4 regions of the Pseudoalteromonas ardens genome follow, and region 1 is predicted to be linked to each of the others. Evidence: predicted binding sites of a transcription regulator. Region 1 holds the regulator's gene; each other region holds the start of a gene.
The links. The regulator sigma-54, encoded in region 1, starts transcription at its own class of promoters, with help from an activator protein. The targets are predictions, from matches to a motif close to GTTGGCACGNNNNTNGNNT.
Positions count from the first base shown of each region.

Region 2: glnA (glutamate--ammonia ligase) is a predicted target of sigma-54. The motif match lies at 1,003-1,021, and genes of this name have one in related genera.
Region 3: fliE (flagellar hook-basal body complex protein FliE) is a predicted target of sigma-54. The motif match lies at 1,673-1,691, and genes of this name have one in related genera.
Region 4: QNM19_RS15820 (flagellar assembly protein T N-terminal domain-containing protein) is a predicted target of sigma-54. The motif match lies at 1,624-1,642, and genes of this name have one in related genera.

Region 1 is NZ_JASJUV010000003.1:43,424-46,568, forward strand. It holds gene rapZ (RNase adapter RapZ) at 1-1, opposite strand, end outside; gene QNM19_RS10980 (PTS sugar transporter subunit IIA) at 14-469, opposite strand; gene hpf (ribosome hibernation promoting factor) at 472-759, opposite strand; gene QNM19_RS10990 (RNA polymerase factor sigma-54) at 785-2,293, opposite strand; gene lptB (LPS export ABC transporter ATP-binding protein) at 2,338-3,063, opposite strand; gene lptA (lipopolysaccharide transport periplasmic protein LptA) at 3,060-3,145, opposite strand, start outside.
Region 2 is NZ_JASJUV010000011.1:138,181-141,325, forward strand. It holds gene typA (translational GTPase TypA) at 1-305, opposite strand, end outside; gene glnA (glutamate--ammonia ligase) at 1,080-2,486, shown strand; gene QNM19_RS23235 (DUF4124 domain-containing protein) at 2,718-3,145, shown strand, end outside.
Region 3 is NZ_JASJUV010000006.1:255,282-258,426, forward strand. It holds gene fliF (flagellar basal-body MS-ring/collar protein FliF) at 1-1,272, opposite strand, end outside; gene fliE (flagellar hook-basal body complex protein FliE) at 1,293-1,634, opposite strand; gene QNM19_RS18405 (sigma-54-dependent transcriptional regulator) at 1,820-3,145, opposite strand, start outside.
Region 4 is NZ_JASJUV010000005.1:61,785-64,929, reverse strand. It holds gene flgN (flagellar protein FlgN) at 1-70, shown strand, start outside; gene QNM19_RS15835 (hypothetical protein) at 86-430, opposite strand; gene QNM19_RS15830 (ImmA/IrrE family metallo-endopeptidase) at 430-921, opposite strand; gene QNM19_RS15825 (LPP20 family lipoprotein) at 1,053-1,547, opposite strand; gene QNM19_RS15820 (flagellar assembly protein T N-terminal domain-containing protein) at 1,682-2,872, shown strand; tRNA gene QNM19_RS15815 (tRNA-Arg) at 2,902-2,976, opposite strand; gene QNM19_RS15810 (FlgO family outer membrane protein) at 3,107-3,145, opposite strand, start outside.

The DNA of each region.
Region 1 (3,145 bases):
CAGAAACTCTCCGTTAGTTGTCAAACTCTTCAATTATCGAGAATAACTCCTGATCATTGTGAGCTTGCCTGATACGTTTACAAAACACCTTGTTTTTAAGTTTATCAGCGATCGTTGCTAAGGTCTGCAAATGTTGTTGATTTTCTCCCTCGGGTACGATGAGTGCCACAAAAATGTCGACGGGTTGATTGTCAATGGCATCAAAGGCAATGCCTTGCTGATTAACAAGCAGCATAGCAACCACTTTATCTATGCCTGGCATGCGGCCATGGGGCAGTGCAATCCCTTTTCCTATCCCCGTACTTCCGAGTTTTTCGCGGCTCAACAGTGCATCAAGGATATCATGGGCATTACTGTCTGGAAGCTGGCTTTGAGCCAACTCACTGATGTACTCTAAAATACGTTTCTTACTATTAAAAAGGACCGCAGCTTTGCTGCAGTCCTGTGAAATCAATGAGCTTAGTTTCATGATTAGTGTCGAGTTAGCTTCTCTTTGTGCTTGATCACCTGGCGGTCAAGCTTATCGATAAGTCCGTCTATTGCGGCATACATATCCCGGTGTTCGGTTGAGGCAAAAATTTCTCCCCCGTTCACATGTAATGTGGCTTCTGCTTTTTGGATGAGCTTTTCGACATCTAGGATAACATGCACATTATTGATGTGATCAAAGTGCCTTTCTAGCTTCGCAAACTTGTTTGTTACATAGTCTCTTAACGAATCGGTGATTTCTACATGTCGACCAGTTAAATTTAGTTGCATAAGCATTTTCCTTCTGTAGTTACGTCTAAATCAGGCTTTTGCGCTGATTGGACGGTGGGATAGCCAAAGACTCTCGGTATTTGGCAATTGTACGTCTAGCCACTTTGATCCCTTGATCTGCCAATACATCCGCAATCTTGCTGTCACTCAATGGTTTAGCAGTGTTTTCCGCGGCAATTAGCTTTTTGATCAATGCTCTGATTGCAGTCGAAGAGCATTCTCCTCCGTTTTCAGTGCTGACATGGCTTGAGAAGAAATACTTCAACTCATAGATACCGCGTGGCGTGTGCATATACTTTTGCGTTGTTACACGTGAAATCGTGGACTCATGCATGTCGACCATTTCGGCCACATCATTCAGTACCATCGGCTTCATTGCCTCGGGGCCATGTTCAAAGAATGCCTGTTGTTGCTGCACAATGCAATTAGTAACTTTTAATAAAGTTTCATTGCGGCTTTCCAGGCTCTTGATGAACCATTTTGCCTCTTGCAGGTGTGAACGAATAAACTGACTGTCTGTGCTCGACTTGACTGAACGGGACATAGCAGCGTAGTGGTCATTCACTCTAATTTTTGGCATTGAATCGGGATTGAGTTCAACAACCCAGCGACCTTTCACTTTTTTAACCGACACATCCGGGATCACATAGTCTGCTTCTTCCTGTACTATGCTCGCGGCGGGTTTCGGGTTTAGGCCGTGGATCAGGGTCATTACTTCTTTCAGATCCGCTTCTTTGAGTTTGGTTTTTTTCATCAAAGTGCGGTAATCCCGGCTGGCTAACAGATCGATGTGCTCAGTCAGGATTTCTTTGGTCTGTGCAAGCCAAGGGGTGTTTGGGTCAAACTGGTTGAGCTGAATGCACAGGCATTCTTGCAGGCTGCGTGCCGCAATCCCAACAGGATCAAATAATTGGATCCGTTTCAGTACGGCCTCTACTTCATCCTGCTCAATCGGCTCTTCATCGTTGTCCTGATTCATGCTATCGACGATGTCTTCGCAGCTGATGGTCAACAGACCAGCATCGTCAACTGCTTCTACAATTGCAAGGGCGATGGCTCTGTCTGTAGGGCTAAAAGGCGTCAGTTCCAGCTGCCACATCAGGTACTCTTGCAATGTTTCAGTGGTTTTACCCTGGTAAATGGTTTCGTCTTCTGGCATTGGGCCTGAACTGCTTGCCGGGGCAGCACTGATGTACTCGTCCCAGGTTACGTCCATTGCCAAATCGTCGCTGACGGTGTCTTTGTTCAGTGCAGCATCGCTGTCTTGTTCGTAGTCGCTGACAGCCGCCTCTTCATAGCTGTCGTTGTCACTCGTTGTAGGTTGTTCCAAATCGGAATCCGACTTGGACTGAGTTTCATTGTCTTGTGATTCAGACTCACCTTCTTCCACTTCCAACAAAGGGTTGCTATCAAGCGCTTCTTGGATTTCTTGTTGGAGATCTAGCGTACTCAACTGTAACAGACGAATAGCCTGCTGCAGTTGTGGTGTCATTGTCAGTTGCTGCCCCATGCGCAGCTGTAGCGATTGCCTCATGTATCTCTAACAATCCTTTTTGTTATTTACTTCTAATTTTATAACTATAGCCTGAATTGCTCACCTAGGTAGACATCCCGCACAGTTTGATCGGCCAGAACATGCTCCGGGGTGCCTGCTGCTATCAGTTCACCATGTGACACTATATAAGCTTTCTCACAGACGTCCAGCGTTTCACGCACGTTGTGGTCGGTGATCAGTACGCCTATCCCACGGTTTTTCAGGTGCTCTATAATTTTCTTTATATCTAACACTGAAATGGGATCAACGCCAGCGAAAGGCTCATCTAATAAGATAAATTTTGGATCTGCCGCAAGGGCACGGGCAATTTCTACCCGGCGTCGTTCACCGCCCGATAGCGCCATACCCTGGCTATCGCGAATATGCTGGATATTAAACTCATCTAACAGTTCATTGAGGATGACTTCTCGTTGTTCTTTATTCAGCTCTTTACGGGTTTCTAAAATGGCCATCAGGTTTTGATAGACGGTCAGCTTGCGAAAAATAGAGGACTCTTGTGGCAGGTAACCAATACCTAGTCTTGCCCGGCTGTGCATCGGCAATAAGGTAATGTCTTGTTCGTCGATGTGTATGCTGCCCTTGTCACTGGGCACCAATCCGACAATCATATAAAAAGTGGTGGTTTTACCTGCACCATTTGGGCCAAGGAGGCCAACAATACTGCCAGCTTCAACGCTTAACTCAACGTTTTTAACAACCTGTCTGCCCTTATAACTTTTGGCCAGTGCGGTGGCGGTTAATTTACTCACGGATTCCCCTTCTCTTGTGGTTGTTGGGGGTTCTCTTTTTCAGGTAACAGAATGGTTCTCACGCGGTTTTGTTCTTGCTCCC
Region 2 (3,145 bases), on a different contig from region 1:
GCATCAACCAGTAGCAATACTGAGTCAACCATTGAAAGTACACGTTCTACCTCACCACCAAAGTCGGCGTGTCCCGGGGTGTCTACGATATTGATGTGGTAGTCATTCCACTCGATGGCGGTGTTTTTCGCCAGGATGGTGATGCCACGCTCTTTTTCAATATCATTCGAGTCCATGACACGCTCTTCGTTGCCACCGCGTGTCTCTAATGTGCCAGATTGTTCCAGCAGCTTATCGACTAGGGTAGTTTTACCATGGTCAACGTGCGCGATGATCGCGATATTTCTTAACTTTTCAATGCTCATATTTTTACTCAGAGAAGTTGGCCCTCAGTGATCCTAGTCGAATCGCGCAAAAATGCGCACCTAAGATGCCGATCCACAATTAAAGGTCGCGTATTATCCCCTAATAATGTGACAGATGAAAGTTTATCCAGCGTTTTTTTCTGCTCAGTATGCCTAAACACGCAATTGTCTGCGCCCAATGAACCGACTCGGAAGAGCAAAAACAGTAAGGACTGTTATTAAGGCAACAAGTGTATACCTGAGCACCTGCTCCCGAATCCGGCCACAAACTTTAATCCTGACAGACAAGCGTGAAGTCAGTATGACGGCTCGCATCGTATTGAAAGAAATTGACTATTGAGTCAAAAACCCCGCTCAGACCAAGATAATCTGAACCTTGCTCACAGCCTTTGCTCATGCTGGTTGCACTCTGACATATCACAGCAAGCTCCGGCATTATGTCCTTATAAGATACGACTCATCGGGTCTGTGCACTGCCGTTCAGGCTCCTTAATTCTGTCCATGTAACTTGCCACCCCGGCGAAAAATAAAATACGCGCTCACCCGCCGGATACGGTTTCAACTGTGCTAGATTAAAACCGTGCATAACGCACCTATGTGGTGCATTAACAGCATTCTTAACGCACCAAATTAGTGCAAAACTGTTTTTTATTTGTTTAGACACAAACTAAATCCTTTATAAACATGTAGTTAAAAAATTGGCACGAATAACGCTTAGTAGTGCGCAAATGCAGAGCACTGCAACAAAATATAACCCTACGAGTCGGAGGACACATGTCACAATCGGTTTTAGATCTTATTAAAGAACATGACGTTAAATTCGTTGATTTACGTTTCACGGATACTAAAGGTAAAGAGCAACACGTTTCTATTCCTCATCACCAGGCCGATGAAGACTTCTTTGAAGATGGCAAAATGTTCGACGGCTCATCTATCGCAGGCTGGAAAGGCATCAACGAATCAGACATGGTACTGATGCCAGATGCAACGACTGCTAAATTAGACCCTTTCTCAGAAGAGACCACACTGATTGTACGTTGTGACGTGCTTGAGCCTTCAACCATGCAAGGTTACGAGCGTGATCCGCGCTCTGTCGCAAAACGTGCTGAAGACTACATGCGTTCAACTGGCATTGCTGACACAGTATTGTTTGGCCCAGAGCCTGAGTTCTTTCTGTTTGACGACGTGAAGTTCAAAACAGATATGTCTGGCTCTATGTACAAAATTGATGCACAAGAAGCGAGCTGGAACTCAGACAAAAGCTACGAAGAAGGCAACATGGGCCACCGTCCTGGCGTCAAAGGCGGCTACTTCCCGGTTGCACCAGTTGATTCGTCAGGTGACTGGCGTAGTGCAACCTGTCTTGTTCTGGAAGAAATGGGTCAGGTTGTAGAAGCACACCACCACGAAGTAGCAACAGCGGGTCAGAACGAGATCGCAACGCGCTTCAATACAATGGTTATCAAGGCTGACGAAATTCAGGAAATGAAATACGTTATCCACAACATGGCACACCTGTATGGCAAAACGGCAACCTTCATGCCTAAGCCAGTAGTTGGCGATAACGGTTCAGGTATGCACTGTCACCAGTCACTGGGTAAAGATGGTAAAAACATCTTTGCTGGCGACAAATACGGCGGCCTGTCAGAAGACGCGCTTTACTACATCGGTGGTATCATCAAGCACGCTAAAGCCATCAATGCTTTCGCCAATGCTTCAACTAACTCTTACAAGCGTTTGGTACCTGGCTTCGAAGCACCTGTTATGCTGGCGTACTCTGCACGTAACCGTTCAGCATCCATCCGTATTCCGGTTGTACCGTCTGAAAAAGCACGTCGTATTGAAGTCCGCTTCCCGGATCCAACTGCCAACCCTTACCTGGCATTCTCTGCCATGCTGATGGCAGGCCTTGATGGAATCAAAAACAAGATCCACCCTGGCGATGCAATGGACAAAGACCTATACGACCTGCCAGCTGAAGAAGCTGCAGAGATCCCTACCGTTGCCTCTTCACTGCAAGAAGCACTGGACTCTCTGGACGCAGACCGTGAATTCCTGATCCAGGGTGGCGTATTCACTAACGACCTGATCGACGCGTACATCGCATTGAAATCTCAGGAAGTTGAAAAGCTGAACATGACAACTCACCCGGTTGAGTTCGAAATGTACTACAGCGTATAAGCTGGTTTTCAGTGTTCTGGTGTGTGTGAGCTGCTATAGCTGACACACTGCGCGATCCGGAATGCTTATTTCAGCTGTATTCACTCACTGATCAGTTCGCTGGTCGTGAAAGAACAGGCTGACTCTGCGCTCTTAAATCATATGTGTTCTCAAGCCCGCAATGCGGGCTTTTTTGATGCCGGTGCAATGGTAAACTTGCGCTAAAAGCACTAAAGTTATAGCTGGTAATGTGTGTCTTTTAAGCAAGGTGAAATCGTGTTGCGGCTTTATTGGGTGATTCTCTGTTTGGTGTTCAGCGCAAGTGCTGTGTCAGATCAAAAGGTCTACCGCTGGAAAGACGAAAACGGCAACTGGGTCTACTCAGACGTGCCGAAAAAAGGCTCTGAGAAAGTAAAACTGAGCACCAATATGCTCACCATGCCTGCCACCGACACCAGTATTTTAACGCCCACGCAATCCACACCCACCGTCTCTTATCAGGCAAAAATTACGGCCCCCAGCGATCAGCAAACTCTGCGTGAAAACAGCGGTAGTGTGTATGTGAACGGCTTAGTGACCCCGCGCTTTGCAAACGGTTTTCAGGTTCAGCTGTTTCTTGATGGTAAAGCAACCGGGCCCAAACAGAGCACCGCATCGTTTGCGTTACGCGATGTGCCCAG
Region 3 (3,145 bases), on a different contig from region 1:
GCCACCTTGCAATAAACGACGTATATTGTTGAGCTCTTCCTGTGAGCGCGCAGTCATTACCATATTGCCTTCAGCATCTGGCTTGTTCATGTAGTCCACCGCCACTGAAACACTGATGCGACGGATCACGCCAGTTTGCTGACGCTTGTGTGAAATGGTGGTATCCAGTTCATAGTTACGTGTGGCCTCTTTGTGAACACGTGACGGTGTCGTGCCCGTACCATTGCCCTGACCTGCCACTTCAGGAATATTGGAATTCACCGGTGGCTGATTGGTGAGTGCACCAGGAATACCCACAGCCAGGCCACCGACATTATTTTCTTCAAAGGTCGTCTCACTGCGCACCGCGGGTAAGTCGGGGTTGAAGCGTTTTTGGGTTTCTTCAACCGCACTGAAGTCCATCGTCAGATCAACCTGAGCGGTATACTTACCCAGTCCTACTACTGGGATCATGATGCTGTCAATTTTTTCCAGATATTCCTGCTCACGCTTACGCTCGATTTCATATTCTTTACGAGAGCGCGCAGCCAGAGAGTCCTGTGAGCCGGAATTAAGCAGACGACCATTTTGATCTGTCACAGTAACACGTGCCGGCGTCAGGCCCTGCACCGCTGAAGCAACAATATCTACAATGGAATCAACTTCTTCACTGTCCAGTGTACGGCCACGTTTTAATGTCAGCACCACAGTCGCTGACGGCTGCTTTTCACGTCGTGCAAAAACATTTTCTTTCGGAATCGCCAGCAGAACTTTAGCACGGTTGATGTCTTGTAGCTCTTCGATAGTACGCGCTAACTGTTGCTCACGGCTGTGTTTAAGACGTTCACGTTCAAGACGTTGGCTCACGCCAAACCCCATGTCCTGCATCAGAATATCAGTACCACTGCTTGGTGCCTGGCTGAATCCGTCACGCGCCATTCTCAGTTTAATGTCCTGATAGTCAGACTCTGCAACCATGATGGTATTGCCATCCAGGTCATATTCGATTTTCTGCGCATCCAGAAAGTCCAGTGTCTGAACCAGCTCTTCAGTTGGGTACTGACCTAATGGACGCATATCTGGCTGACGAGCCCAGATAATGATGAAGATAGCGATTGCCAGACAGATAGCCAGTGCGATCACCAAAGTAATCTGGCGGAGCATATCAACACCGCTCAAAGCACTAAAGTAGCCTGATTTTTGCTCTTGTTGCGTATCTGTATCAGCACCGGCTCCCGGAACGGATTGTCCGTCAGCAAGTGCCAGATCGGTTGATTGATTGGTAGCCACGATTACTCTCCACTAAACTCTGTTTATACCGGCATGCTCATGATGTCTTTATATGCTTCTATCAGCTTATTTCTGACTTGCATGGTCGCATCAAAGGCCACTGATGATTTATTTTTGGCTATCATTGCTTCCGCCAGAGAGACGCTGCGGTCACCCATTTCAACCGCAGTCACTTTCTCTTTGGCATCACGCTGTAGTCCTGCAACCGTATTGAGTGCATCGCTGAGTAGATCGCCAAACTGGGCACTTGAGGTTGCCGCCGTTGCCTGGACAGGCAATTTGTTCGGATCCTGGGGTCTGACACGGCCGGCCTCGGAGGCCATTGCCTGCATTTCCTGATAAAGTCCGGTAGATTGAATTTTCATGGTCTGGCTCACTTTGTGAGTTATACATAACTTGAATAATGCACAAAGCATGCCAATATAAAACAAAGTAGAAACAATGAGTTACAAGCAGCTTTAGAGGGTCGAATTTTTGACAGTTATACTAACCGATCACAGGAAGGTCATTAATCCGGGCAAATGGTTGCCCGGATGTCGTGGTTAAATGCTTAGGCTGGCACAGGTAAACCCAAATCGCGCATTCTTGCCAGCTTATATCTGAGTGTTCTGGGACTGATCCCGAGTAACTCGGCAACATCTTTACGTTTGCCATTGCAGCGGTTCAACGTATCGAGAATAATTTGGTGTTCCTTATCCTGAAGCTCCTCTTTGTAGCTCAGCCCCTCTGCATCCTCGCTCATGTTCACGGTGATCTGATCAGCAGGCTCACTATCATTTGAGGCAAATTCAGCAGGCTCCGTCAGTGGCGGTTGTGCAGCAGTTGTGAGCACCGGCGCAAAATTTTCGATGAAAATATCGTCAGCAGCAATGGTCGCCCCCTGCTGCAGAATAAGCGCCCGCTGCACGACATTATCTAACTCTCTGACGTTACCAGGCCAGGCGTGGCTCATGAGTTTGTTTTTAGCACATTGAGACAATACAGGCGTCACTTTACCGGCTTTGTCACAGTGACGCTGTAACAGATGCGCTGCTAGTGGCACAATATCTCCGCTGCGCTCAGCCAACGGCAGCCAGGTCAGTGGAAAGACATTCAGTCTGTAATAAAGGTCTTCCCGGAAAACTCCGTCATTCACCGCCTCTTTGAGGTCGCGGTTACTGGTTGCCAGGACCCGAACATCCAGCTCGATGGTTTTACGACCACCCAGTCGCTCGACTTCTCGTTCCTGCAATACCCTTAATAACTTGGCTTGCAAGCCCAGATCCATTTCAGTAATTTCGTCTAGTAGTATTGTTCCTTTCTGTGCTTGCTCAAACTTACCTGGGCAGGCTGTAATCGCACCGGTAAAAGCGCCTTTTTCATACCCAAACAAAGTCGCTTCCAGCATATTTTCGGGAATGGCAGCACAGTTAATTGCCACAAATGGCTGATCAGCACGCTCTGAACGGTCGTGAATATAACGAGCAAGTACCTCTTTACCTGAACCACTCGGACCCAGCACCATTACACTGGCATCTGAGCGCGCCACTTTTTTGGCGAGCTCAAGCAGCTCCAGGCTTTTACTGTCTGCCACCACCGGACCATCGGTCTCTTTCGCTTTTTCCGGCATGTAGCGGCTAACCATATTCAGCAATACTTCAGGTGCAAAAGGTTTTGCCATATAATCAATCGCCCCAAGGCGCATCGCTTCAACCGCATCGTCTATGGTGGCGTAGGCCGTCATCATCAGCACAGGTAAATCTGGGTAATTAAGTTTCACTGTCCTGAGCAAGTCTAAGCCACTCATGGCGCCCATTTGTACGTCACTGACCAACAGTGAAAACACTTGTTGTTTTAACAATATCACTGCCTGTTCAGCGCTATCCGCCTCGACGCA
Region 4 (3,145 bases), on a different contig from region 1:
AATGACCTATGGTCAGGATGGCAGTGTGGTGTCTAACATGGGTGAGTTGGTTAAAAACCTCAAAGCCTGAGTGTTCAGGCTATATCTACTCAGCTTTGGTGGGAAACAAGTTTTTGGTGATCACCAGGATCACACCAAATACTTCAGCCAGAGTACCGGCCATATATAAATTAAGTGTCCACTCCTCAAAGTGCAACTTATCCATACCAACCAGCACCAGCACTAAATTCATAATGAATAACTGAACAACCAAAATCCCGATAAACCACCAGGCATATTTCTGCTTCAGGCCTCGATCTGACTCAGCATCTTTGACCTTCTGAACTTGCATGGGATCTACATTGGTGAACTTGTTTTCTTTGAAGTTATGCTTAATTTGCGCAGCAAACGATGACTGCTCTGCCTTTTGCGCTTCCCTGCTTTGTGTCATTACAACAGCTCCAGCGCATTGAGCTTATATTTAAGGGCTTCAACAGACACACCAAAATGAATGGCCATCTCAAAATGGGCAACTTTCTTACGATGCAGTCTTTTCACTTCTTCATTGGGCATCAGCAAGTTTGCAGCAAACTGATTGGCAAACACTTCTTCCTCGTCTTCGCCGGTAGACGCACTCGGCCCTCTGAGGTCAATATATTCGTATTCTTTATCTGTGTTGTCAGACTCTATGCGAGAAATATAATGACCCAGCTCATGGGCACAGCTAAACCGCTTACGATTTAAATGATCGTCCTGATGCAACACGATAACAGGATCGACGCCGGCTTCTTTAATCAACGCCCCGGACACTTTATCCGGCAACGCCATCTCAACAACTTCCAGCCCTAGTGACTTACAGATAGTGACAGGATCAACCGGAAACTGGCTGTCACACCATAAACGACTAAGCACTTTTTGAGCTTCATTTCTCGGGTCCAGCACCGACAAACCTCCTATTGACCTGACCATCCACCCCAGTCTCGCTGAGGTAGTGTGTATATTTAAACAGTATAAATTGAAGGCACACTGAAAGCAAAGGACATAATTTGCCGGTTTTATTGACTAAGCTGTGCTCAGTAATACGTTACCCGCTCCACCTTGCGTGGCTTAACCTCGCCAATATACAAATCGTAAACACGCTTCATATCCAGCTCCAGCTCAGTGGTGTAAATATCCCCAACCGCATAGCTCTTCATAACCTTAGCGCCACGAATAAGACCCTGCACCTGGCTGCGTAGACCATCATTTTGCGCCACAGCCCCCTGTACCGTTGTACTGGCACTTAATCTGTGACCATATACCTGTTCAGCCAACTCACGGTAAGCTTCCAGTTTGGATACTTTAATGGCCATCAGCATTTTTTCACTGTCACTGCCGCCTGGCTGTGAACTCAAGGGGGCATAGCCGACGGCTTTGAGGACCGGGTAAGAGTCGGGTTTCACATAACTGTATTCCACATGTTTGTCTATGATAGAGCTACATCCTGCCAGCCCCAGTACCGTTACAACAGCACAGGACTTGACCAAGCTGACTACCCGTTGATGCCAAAGCGCTCTAAACTGATTCATAGGGGTAACTCCTCTGTGTGGCCCATTGGCCATATCATCAAGTAAGCAATCTGTATGCACAAACCTTGCCAACACCATTGGCACGGGACTTGCTCAGTTAGAACAGAGATTTGCAATCAGTTCGGTAATAAGTCATGAAATTGTCGCGTATTATGAGTGTGTTACTGGCTACCGCCAGTTTTGGGGCCAGTGCAGAGTGGTTTGAAGTCACCGGTTATGCCAATGCCCACACCGAAGATATGGCCGAAGCACGACAAGAAGCCGTGCAAGACGCCATTACGCAGGCGCTGATCTTCTCCGGTGCGACCGTATCCAGTATCCAGACACTGGCTGACGGGGTGTTAACACAAGATCAGATCAAGATTAAAAGTCATGGCGAGATCCAGCAGATCAACCTGGTATCAGAGCAAAAACAAGATGGTATCGTCAGTGTGACGTTGCACCTGGATATTTTCCCCAAGCTGGAACAATGCACTCAGGCCGCCGTTGCGAAACAAGTAACCATCACGCAAAGCCAGCTCATTCAGCCACATCAGGCACGCCTGGGTCAAATTTTTGACATTGCCAAGGCCACCAGCGAACGACTGTATCATACCCTGGCACAACGCAAACTGACGGTGAAGCCGATTCCTTATCTGGATCATGCGATCAATGCCCGACCCTTTTTCACTCAACGCTTCGAATATGATGAACAACTGATCGACTCTTTGACCACGCTAAGTAATAGTCAGTATGTGCTGATGAGCCAGATCACAGACGTCGCTGCCGGGGAACAAATGAATGATGATTACGCATTCTGGCAGGATGAGGAATACGTGCGCAGCTTTAAAATCGATTTTGTCGCATTCGATGCCCTTACCCGGGATAAAGTGTGGCAAAAGCACTATGCCGTCAGTGGTGTCTGGCCTTACGAAAAGACCAAGATTGTTGACGTCTATAGCGACACCTTCTGGCGTACCAATTATGCCAAACAGATCCAGAGCGTTTTTAACAGCGTGGCCCAGGATCTGGACTCAGCCCTGTCCTGTCTGCCCAGCCGAGGCAAAATTTTACATCGTGAACAGGGCAAGTTGGTGATCAACCTGGGCAGCAACCATGGTATTGAGATAGGCCAGTTACTGACGATTTCTCATCGCCGGGATATGCAAAGCGCGACCAACCAGTTTTTTGCACAGAGTATCAAAACACTTAATCAGGTGCGTGTCACTCAGGTGAATGCACAAAATGCGATCGCCGAAAACATCTCAAAACGTCCGCTGAATAATATTCAGATCAATGATTTGGTGGAAGTCATGGTACAAAAACAGGAAGATTTTGCACTGTAAACAGGCGTATAGCTTCATCAACTATGACGTGGCGGCCCCTGCAGGAATCGAACCTGCAACTATCCCTTAGGAGGGGACTGTTATATCCATTTAACTAAGAGGCCACAGCGCGGTGTCAAAATAGTAAGCCTTTTCAGCTTGTTGGTCAACCGATTGATTCTTAATAAAAATTAAATACGCTTTTATGAGTAGTGAGGGCGGCAGTGACGTAATACGCGCCCTGCCGGATCGAGATTATCTGGCGGCTGTGGCACCGTGGCCCAGCACAAAATA